Regions from separate parts of the Streptomyces collinus genome, predicted to be linked through region 1. Evidence: riboswitches for the same ligand, from Rfam matches in the RefSeq annotation. Region 1 holds a riboswitch; each other region holds the start of a gene.
What was found. A riboswitch is a leader RNA that binds a small molecule or an ion and turns the genes downstream of it on or off. The one in region 1 is predicted to bind cyclic di-AMP.

Region 2: it holds a riboswitch for cyclic di-AMP, as region 1 does, so the genes downstream of both, RFN52_RS16110 (LysM peptidoglycan-binding domain-containing protein) here and RFN52_RS18965 (M23 family metallopeptidase) in region 1, are expected to answer to the same signal.
Region 3: it holds a riboswitch for cyclic di-AMP, as region 1 does, so the genes downstream of both, RFN52_RS34620 (M23 family metallopeptidase) here and RFN52_RS18965 (M23 family metallopeptidase) in region 1, are expected to answer to the same signal.

What each region holds. Positions count from the first base shown of each region.
Region 1 covers NZ_CP133771.1:4,189,186-4,191,439, forward strand. Annotated here, with positions in the region: gene RFN52_RS18965 (M23 family metallopeptidase) at 1-1,020, opposite strand, end outside; cyclic di-AMP (ydaO/yuaA leader) riboswitch at 1,032-1,188, opposite strand; tRNA gene RFN52_RS18970 (tRNA-Met) at 1,477-1,550, opposite strand; gene RFN52_RS18975 (dihydrofolate reductase family protein) at 1,616-2,254, opposite strand, start outside.
Region 2 covers NZ_CP133771.1:3,590,552-3,592,805, reverse strand. Annotated here, with positions in the region: gene RFN52_RS16115 (LysM peptidoglycan-binding domain-containing protein) at 1-394, shown strand, start outside; cyclic di-AMP (ydaO/yuaA leader) riboswitch at 624-790, shown strand; gene RFN52_RS16110 (LysM peptidoglycan-binding domain-containing protein) at 795-1,487, shown strand; gene eno (phosphopyruvate hydratase) at 1,762-2,254, shown strand, end outside.
Region 3 covers NZ_CP133771.1:7,677,274-7,679,527, forward strand. Annotated here, with positions in the region: gene RFN52_RS34615 (alpha-galactosidase) at 1-594, shown strand, start outside; cyclic di-AMP (ydaO/yuaA leader) riboswitch at 911-1,065, shown strand; gene RFN52_RS34620 (M23 family metallopeptidase) at 1,070-1,999, shown strand; gene RFN52_RS34625 (DUF6250 domain-containing protein) at 2,194-2,254, shown strand, end outside.

The DNA.
Region 1 (2,254 bases):
CCGCAGCCACGCCATCGGGTCGATGCCGCTCGCGGAGCCGCCGGAGTGGACCTCCAGGTGAAGGTGGGCCCCGGTGACGTTGCCGGTGGCGCCCACACGGCCGATGACCTCGCCCGTGCTGACCTTCTGGCCGACGCTGACGCCGATGGAGGACTGGTGCGCGTACCAGATCTCGGTGCCGTCATCGAGGGTGAGGACGGTCTTGTAGCCGTACGAGCCGTTCCAGCCGGCCTCGGTGATGGTGCCGCTGTGGACGGCCTTGATCGGCGTGCCCGTGGGGGCGGCGAAGTCCAGGCCCGTGTGGTAGCCGGAGGACCAGTAGGCGCCGGCCTGGCCGAAGCTGGAGGTGATGGTGTACGAGGAGGTCGGCAGCGTGAACTGCTTGGCCAGGGCTGCGAGACGCTCGGCCTCGGCCTTCTTCCTGGCCTCCTCCTCCGCCTTCCTCTTGGCCTCGGCGGCCTTGGCCTTGGCTTCCTCCTGCGCCTTGGCGACCGCTTCCGCGGCTGCCTTCTCGGCGGCGGCCGCGGCGTCCTCTGCGGCCTTGGTCTCGATCTGGTCCTGCTGGTGCTCGACCTGGGCCATGATCCGGGCGCGCAGGGCCTCGCCGGCGCCGGCGCCGGAGGCGCTCTCGCCCTGCTCGGGGGCGGCCGTGGCGGTGCCGAGGCTGCTGAGCGGGGTGGCGGAACCTTCGGGGGTGTCGTCGTCCGAGATGAGGGAACCCACCGAGGGCAGGTCCGGCACGGAGATGGACACCGGGGGCTTGCCGGTCTGGGCACTGGCCATGCCGCCGGCACCCACGGCCGCGATGACGCCGACGCCCAGGACGGTGGAGCTGCGGGCGAGGCCTCCGCCGCGCTGCTTGGTGACGCGATGCCGGCCACGGACGGGACGGATGGACTCCTCGGTGGGGTTCCACTCCTGGAACGGGCCCTCGTCGGTGCGCTGACCGCCGAAGCCGAAGGTGTCGTTCTCGCGCTTCGGCGCGTACGGGGCCGCGGGGGCAGGCCGGTTGGACGCCACGTGGGCGTACTCCTTTCCTTCCTTCTCGCCTACCGGGTTAGCTGACGGGTTCGGAGCAGGAAGGTCTCCTACGCGCGTATACCGGCCGTGCTTGCACGGTGGTATACGCCCGATTCACCCCAAGTGGTGGTTCCCCGGTTCCCTTTCGGGATTCGGCGCGTGCGCACGGAGCCGCCTTCTGTGACGGCTGGGACGACCGCGCTGCGTTATCGAACGTTAATGGAGGCGCGAGGGGTATTCCAGCGATTCCACTTGATCATTAACCTTTTTCACGCGGACTTACCTGCCATGACCGGAGTAAATCGGGCGAGTTGGCCGCTTCGCAAGTGACTGACGAGTTTTGACGGTGCGTCAGTCACCACGCGCAACGGGGTGGTTCGCTCACCGAGCGTAATGAGCTACGGGGAAATGCACCGAGGGCCGGAATCCTTTCGGATTCCGGCCCTCGGCCTTCAGTAGCGGGGACAGGATTTGAACCTGCGACCTCTGGGTTATGAGCCCAGCGAGCTACCGAGCTGCTCCACCCCGCGTCGTTGTGACTCCAGTGTACGCCATCCGCGGGACCACTCGTGCACACCCACGGATCGGCCCGTGCTCAGCCCGGCAGGTGGCGGTTCGGGGCCTTGGCCCGCTCCTCGTGCTCCGGGAGGACGACGACCTCCACTCCGCCGGCCGCCAGGAGGCCGCTGCCGTCGGCGTCCGTCACGAAGGTGTCGGGCTCGCGCCAGGCCGTGACGACCCGCCCTACGCCCGCGTCGAGGATCAGCCGGGCGCAGGGCGCGGGGCGGGAGGCGCGGCGGGCGCAGGGCTCCAGGCTGCTGTACACCGTCGCGCCGGGCAGGCGCGGGTCGGCCGGGTCGAGCTTCGCCAGGGCCGCCTCCTCGGCGTGCACGACCGGGTCGCCGGCCTCGCGGGAATGGCCGCGGGCCAGTTCCGTGCCGTCGGCGGCGACCACGACCGCGCCCACACTGAACGCCGTGTCCGACGGCGGGCAGCGCTCGGCCAGGTCGCAGGCGAGGGCCAGCCAGTGGTGGTCGGCGGCGGCGGGCAGGGCGCCGGCGCCCGGGGCGGTCGGCTCGTAGCGCATCAGGACCACGTCCTCGATCCGCCGCGACTCCAGCAGCCGGAGCCGGCCGCCCTGGTAGCCGCCGGGGCCGAAGAGGCGGGGTGCCCCGGGGTCGCCCACGAAGAGCGGGGCGAGGACCAGCTGGAGTTCGTCGGCGAGGCCCTGGGT
Region 2 (2,254 bases), 600 kb from region 1:
GAGCGAGCAGCCCGACGGCTCTCCGTCGGCCACTCCCGAGGGCGGCAAGCCGGGCGACTCGCAGCAGGGTGACGACTCCTCGGCGTCGGCCGAGACCGGCTCCGGCCGTCATCGCGGTCCCAGTGCCGACGAAACCCGCACGCCCGAGAGCGACCGCGCGGAGAAGTCCACGGGGCGTCACTCCGCGCCCGCTGACGAGAGTTCCGGCGACGCGTCCGAAGGTGCCTACATCGTGGGCATCGGCGACAGCCTCTGGTCCATCGCCGACGCCCTTCGGGTCAGCGGCGGATGGCACGCGCTCTACGAGGGCAACGAGAACGAGGTCGGCGCCGACCCGGACCTCATTCACCCCGGTCAGACGCTCACGGTCGAGGGCGAAGCGGACGAGCGGTAGCTGTTCGGGCAGTGCGGAAACCGCGGCCGAAGTCACCCCTAAACCGGGTGAGTTCACGTCACGTTTTCGTACTGAATGTCCCGTATAAGGCCGGTGAGAGATAGATCTCAGAAGCCTTGATCGTCTTTGAAATTCCGTGGATCGCGTGTCTACGGTCGTGACCGCTCGTCACCGCGAGCCCCGGCTGCCGCAACGCCGAATCCTGCCAGCGGCCGTACGGGAACAGTCGTCGCGTCAAGCGCCGTAGGCAGGAGCGGGGGACCCAAGGTAGGTGCCCGACCGGACAGTTGTGCCGGAAGGGCTTGGGGTGAAGCCGTGTCCCGGGAGGGGCGCGGCCGGGCAACTCAACCGGCCCGAACCCGACAGCTCACCTCGCAGGCGTCGGTGAGGGGATCTCTCCATGCTGTTTTCCGGCAAGGGCACGCACCGCCGTCCGTCCAAGGCCTCTCGGGTCATCGCCATCGCCGGTGTCACCGGTGCCGCCGTCGCCGCCCCGCTGATGGCGGCCGGCAACGCCTCCGCCGCCACCGCCTCCGAGTGGGACGCGGTCGCCCAGTGCGAGTCCGGCGGCAACTGGTCCATCAACACCGGCAACGGCTACTACGGCGGTCTGCAGTTCTCCGCCTCCACCTGGTCCGGCTACGGCGGCACCAAGTACGCCTCCACCGCCGACCAGGCCACCAAGGACCAGCAGATCGAGATCGCCGAGAAGGTCCTCGCGAGCCAGGGCAAGGGCGCCTGGCCGGTCTGCGGCAAGGGCCTGTCGAGCGCCGGTTACACCGGTGGCGGCTCCTCCAGCGACTCGGGCAGCTCCTCGCAGAGCCAGCAGAGCACCGAGACCCGCGAGACCCAGCAGCAGCCCGCCTCCCGCTCCGACGAGCGCCCCGCGGCCAAGAAGACCGTCACCACCCCGACCGGCAAGAAGGTCAAGAAGGGTGACGGCGAGTACAAGGTCGTCACGGGTGACACCCTGAGCTCGATCGCCGCGGACGAGAAGGTCAAGGGCGGCTGGGAGAAGCTGTACCAGCTGAACAAGGACATCATCGACGATGCCAACCTCATCTACCCGGGCCAGCAGCTGCACCTGAAGTAAGCAGCGGCCCACCCGGGCCCGCCCAGGGCCCACCAGCTCCCCGCTCCGGCGCGTCATCCCCCGTACGCACCGGAGCGGGGTTTTTTCTGCCGGACTTCGCGAACCGGCTTTGTTCCGTTCGGAAACAATTTACTCTCGGTTCTGTCCATGGGGTGGGCGACCCGGTGGCCGATCGCCCGGAGCCGGTTAGGCTCATGTCGCGAGCCACCGAGGCTCCGCACCTCGCCGGGCCCACGCGGCCCGCGTACCCGCGTCACATAAGAAGGAGATGCTCGTGCCGTCCATCGACGTCGTCGTAGCCCGGGAAATCCTGGACTCCCGAGGCAACCCCACGGTCGAGGTCGAGGTCGGCCTCGACGACGGCAGCACCGGTCGTGCCGCCGTCCCGTCCGGCGCCTCCACGGGCGCCTTCGAGGCCATCGAGCTCCGCGACGGCGACTCGAACCGCTACCTCGGCAAGGGTGTGGAGAAGGCCGTCCTCGCGGTCATCGAGCAGATCGGCCCGGAGCTGGTCGGCTATGACGCCACCGAGCAGCGCCTGATCGACCAGGCGATGTTCGACCTGGACGCCACCGACAACAAGGGCTCCCTCGGCGCCAACGCCATCCTCGGCGTCTCGCTCGCCGTCGCCCACGCCGCCTCCGAGGCCAGCGACCTGCCGCTGTTCCGCTACCTGGGCGGCCCCAACGCGCACCTGCTGCCGGTGCCGATGATGAACATCCTGAACGGCGGCTCGCACGCCGACTCCAACGTGGACATCCAGGAGT
Region 3 (2,254 bases), 3.5 Mb from region 1:
GGCGGCGGGCGGATCGACCTCGGTGTGCTGAGCCGCACGGACCAGGTGTGGACCTCCGACAACACCGACCCGCTCGACCGGCTCGCCATCCAGCACGGCTTCAGCCAGATCCATCCGGCCCGGGTCATGGCCGCCTGGGTCACCGACAGTCCGAACGTCATGCTCAACCAGCGGGCCAGCTCCTTGCGGTTCCGCTTCGTCAGCGCCATGGCCGGGGTGCTGGGGGTCGGCGGCGACCTCACGCGGTGGACGGAGGAGGAGCTCGCCGAGGCGCGGGAGTGGGTGGGGCTCTACAAGGAGATCCGGCCCGTGGTGCAACGCGGCGACCAGTACCGGCTGCGTCCCCCGGGGGGCGGACTGAGCGCCGTGCAGTACGTCCTCGGCGACGAGACCGTCGTCCTCGCCTGGCTCCAGGCGCAGCGCTACGGCGAGCCCGTACCGGCCCTCCGGCTGCGTGCCCTCGACCCGGCCGCATCGTACGAATGCCTCGAAACAGGCGAAATTCACCGGGGGGCGGTGCTGCTTCACCACGGACTGCGGGTCGGTCTGCGGGGGGATCTGGACGCGACGGTCGTCCGCCTTAAGCGGAAGTAGCCGTTCTGTCCGAATAGGCCGCTAAAGGCGCTTAGGGATAACGTGCCCCGATCGTAAAGGAGATGAGGTCGGGGTGCGTGACCATCGTCATATTCGTGACGATGTGCTGTTGCCATGTTCACGTAATTCTGGCGTTATTCAGGGCGGTTGGGGAAAGCAGGAGATCGGTAATCCACGCTCGGTGACCGCAGATGTGGCGACGCGTCAAGAGAAACACCGTCACGGGCAACCGCAAGCTTGTCCGTTTGCGTCCTGGTCGCTTACGTTCCACACCAATCCGGACGGACGCCTAATCCTGCCGCCGACCGGAGCCCGCACACACTGACCCGACGTACGGCAGGAGCGGGGGACCCACAGGTAAGACGCCTGTTCCGGTTCCCGGAACGGCTTGGGGTTAAGCCGCGCCCCGGCGCGGCCGGGCATCTCCAGCTCGCACCCGACAGCTCACCTCGCAGGCGACGGAGAGGAATTCGCCATGCCCGCGAAGGGTAAGCACCGCCGTCCCAAGACCCAGCGTTTCACCCGCTCCATCGCCGTCGCCGGAACCGGCGGAGCCGCTCTCGCGCTGCCGCTCATGGGAGCCGCCGGCGCCCACGCCGCCACCCCGCAGTCGGCACCGGAAAAGGCGGTCCAGTCCGCTCCGGCGGCCGAGAAGAAGGCCGCCGAAAAGGCCACCGGTGCTCGCACCTACACCGTGGAGGCCGGCGACTGTCTCGCGAAGATCGCCGACGACCAGAACGTCAGCGGCGGCTGGAAGAAGCTCTACGCGGACAACCGCGCCGCCGTCGGCTCCGACCCGTCGCTGATCCACCCGGGCCTGAAGCTGTCGATCGGCAAGCAGGCCGCGGGCGCGCCGAAGTCCTCGGCCCCGTCCGCGCCGAAGGCCTCCGCCCCGAAGCCCTCGGCCGCGAAGCCGTCCGCCGCCGAGTCGGCCCCGAAGGCGGAGACCGCCGCGAAGCCGGCCGCCGCCAAGCCCGCCGCCGAGGGCAACGCCAGTGGGTACGCCCTCCCGGTGGACGGGGCCACCGTCGGCACCCCGTACCGCATGTCCGGCAGCATGTGGTCCAGCGGCTACCACACCGGTGTCGACTTCGTCGTCCCGACCGGCACCTCCCTCAAGGCCGTCGGCGCGGGCACGGTCGTCTCCGCCGGCTGGGGCGGCGCGTACGGCAACCAGGTCGTCATCAAGCTGAACGACGGCCATTACGCCCAGTACGCCCACTTGTCCCAGCTCTCCGTCTCGGCCGGCCAGACCGTGACCGCCGGGCAGCAGGTCGGCCTGTCGGGCGCCACCGGCAACGTGACCGGACCGCACCTGCACTTCGAGATCCGCACGACGCCGGACTACGGCTCGGACGTGGACCCGGTCGCCTTCCTGCGCTCGCACGGCGTCTCCGTCGGCTGACCGACCGCACGACCACCTGCCTGACACGCGGCCGAAGGCCGGACCCCGATCCCCGGGTCCGGCCTTCGGTGTGCGCGCATGCCGTCGGCCGCGTCAAGGGATCGACAGGCGGCGGCCGTTGGGACAGAGTGATCCCGTCCGGAGTGCAAGCGCTTTCCAGAGCCTTCCCGGCGGATCCCGAGGAGCTGTGTCCCGTGCCGACCACCCGCAGAGCGTTCGGAGCCCTGGCCGCCGGAGCCGCCCTGGCGGCCCTCA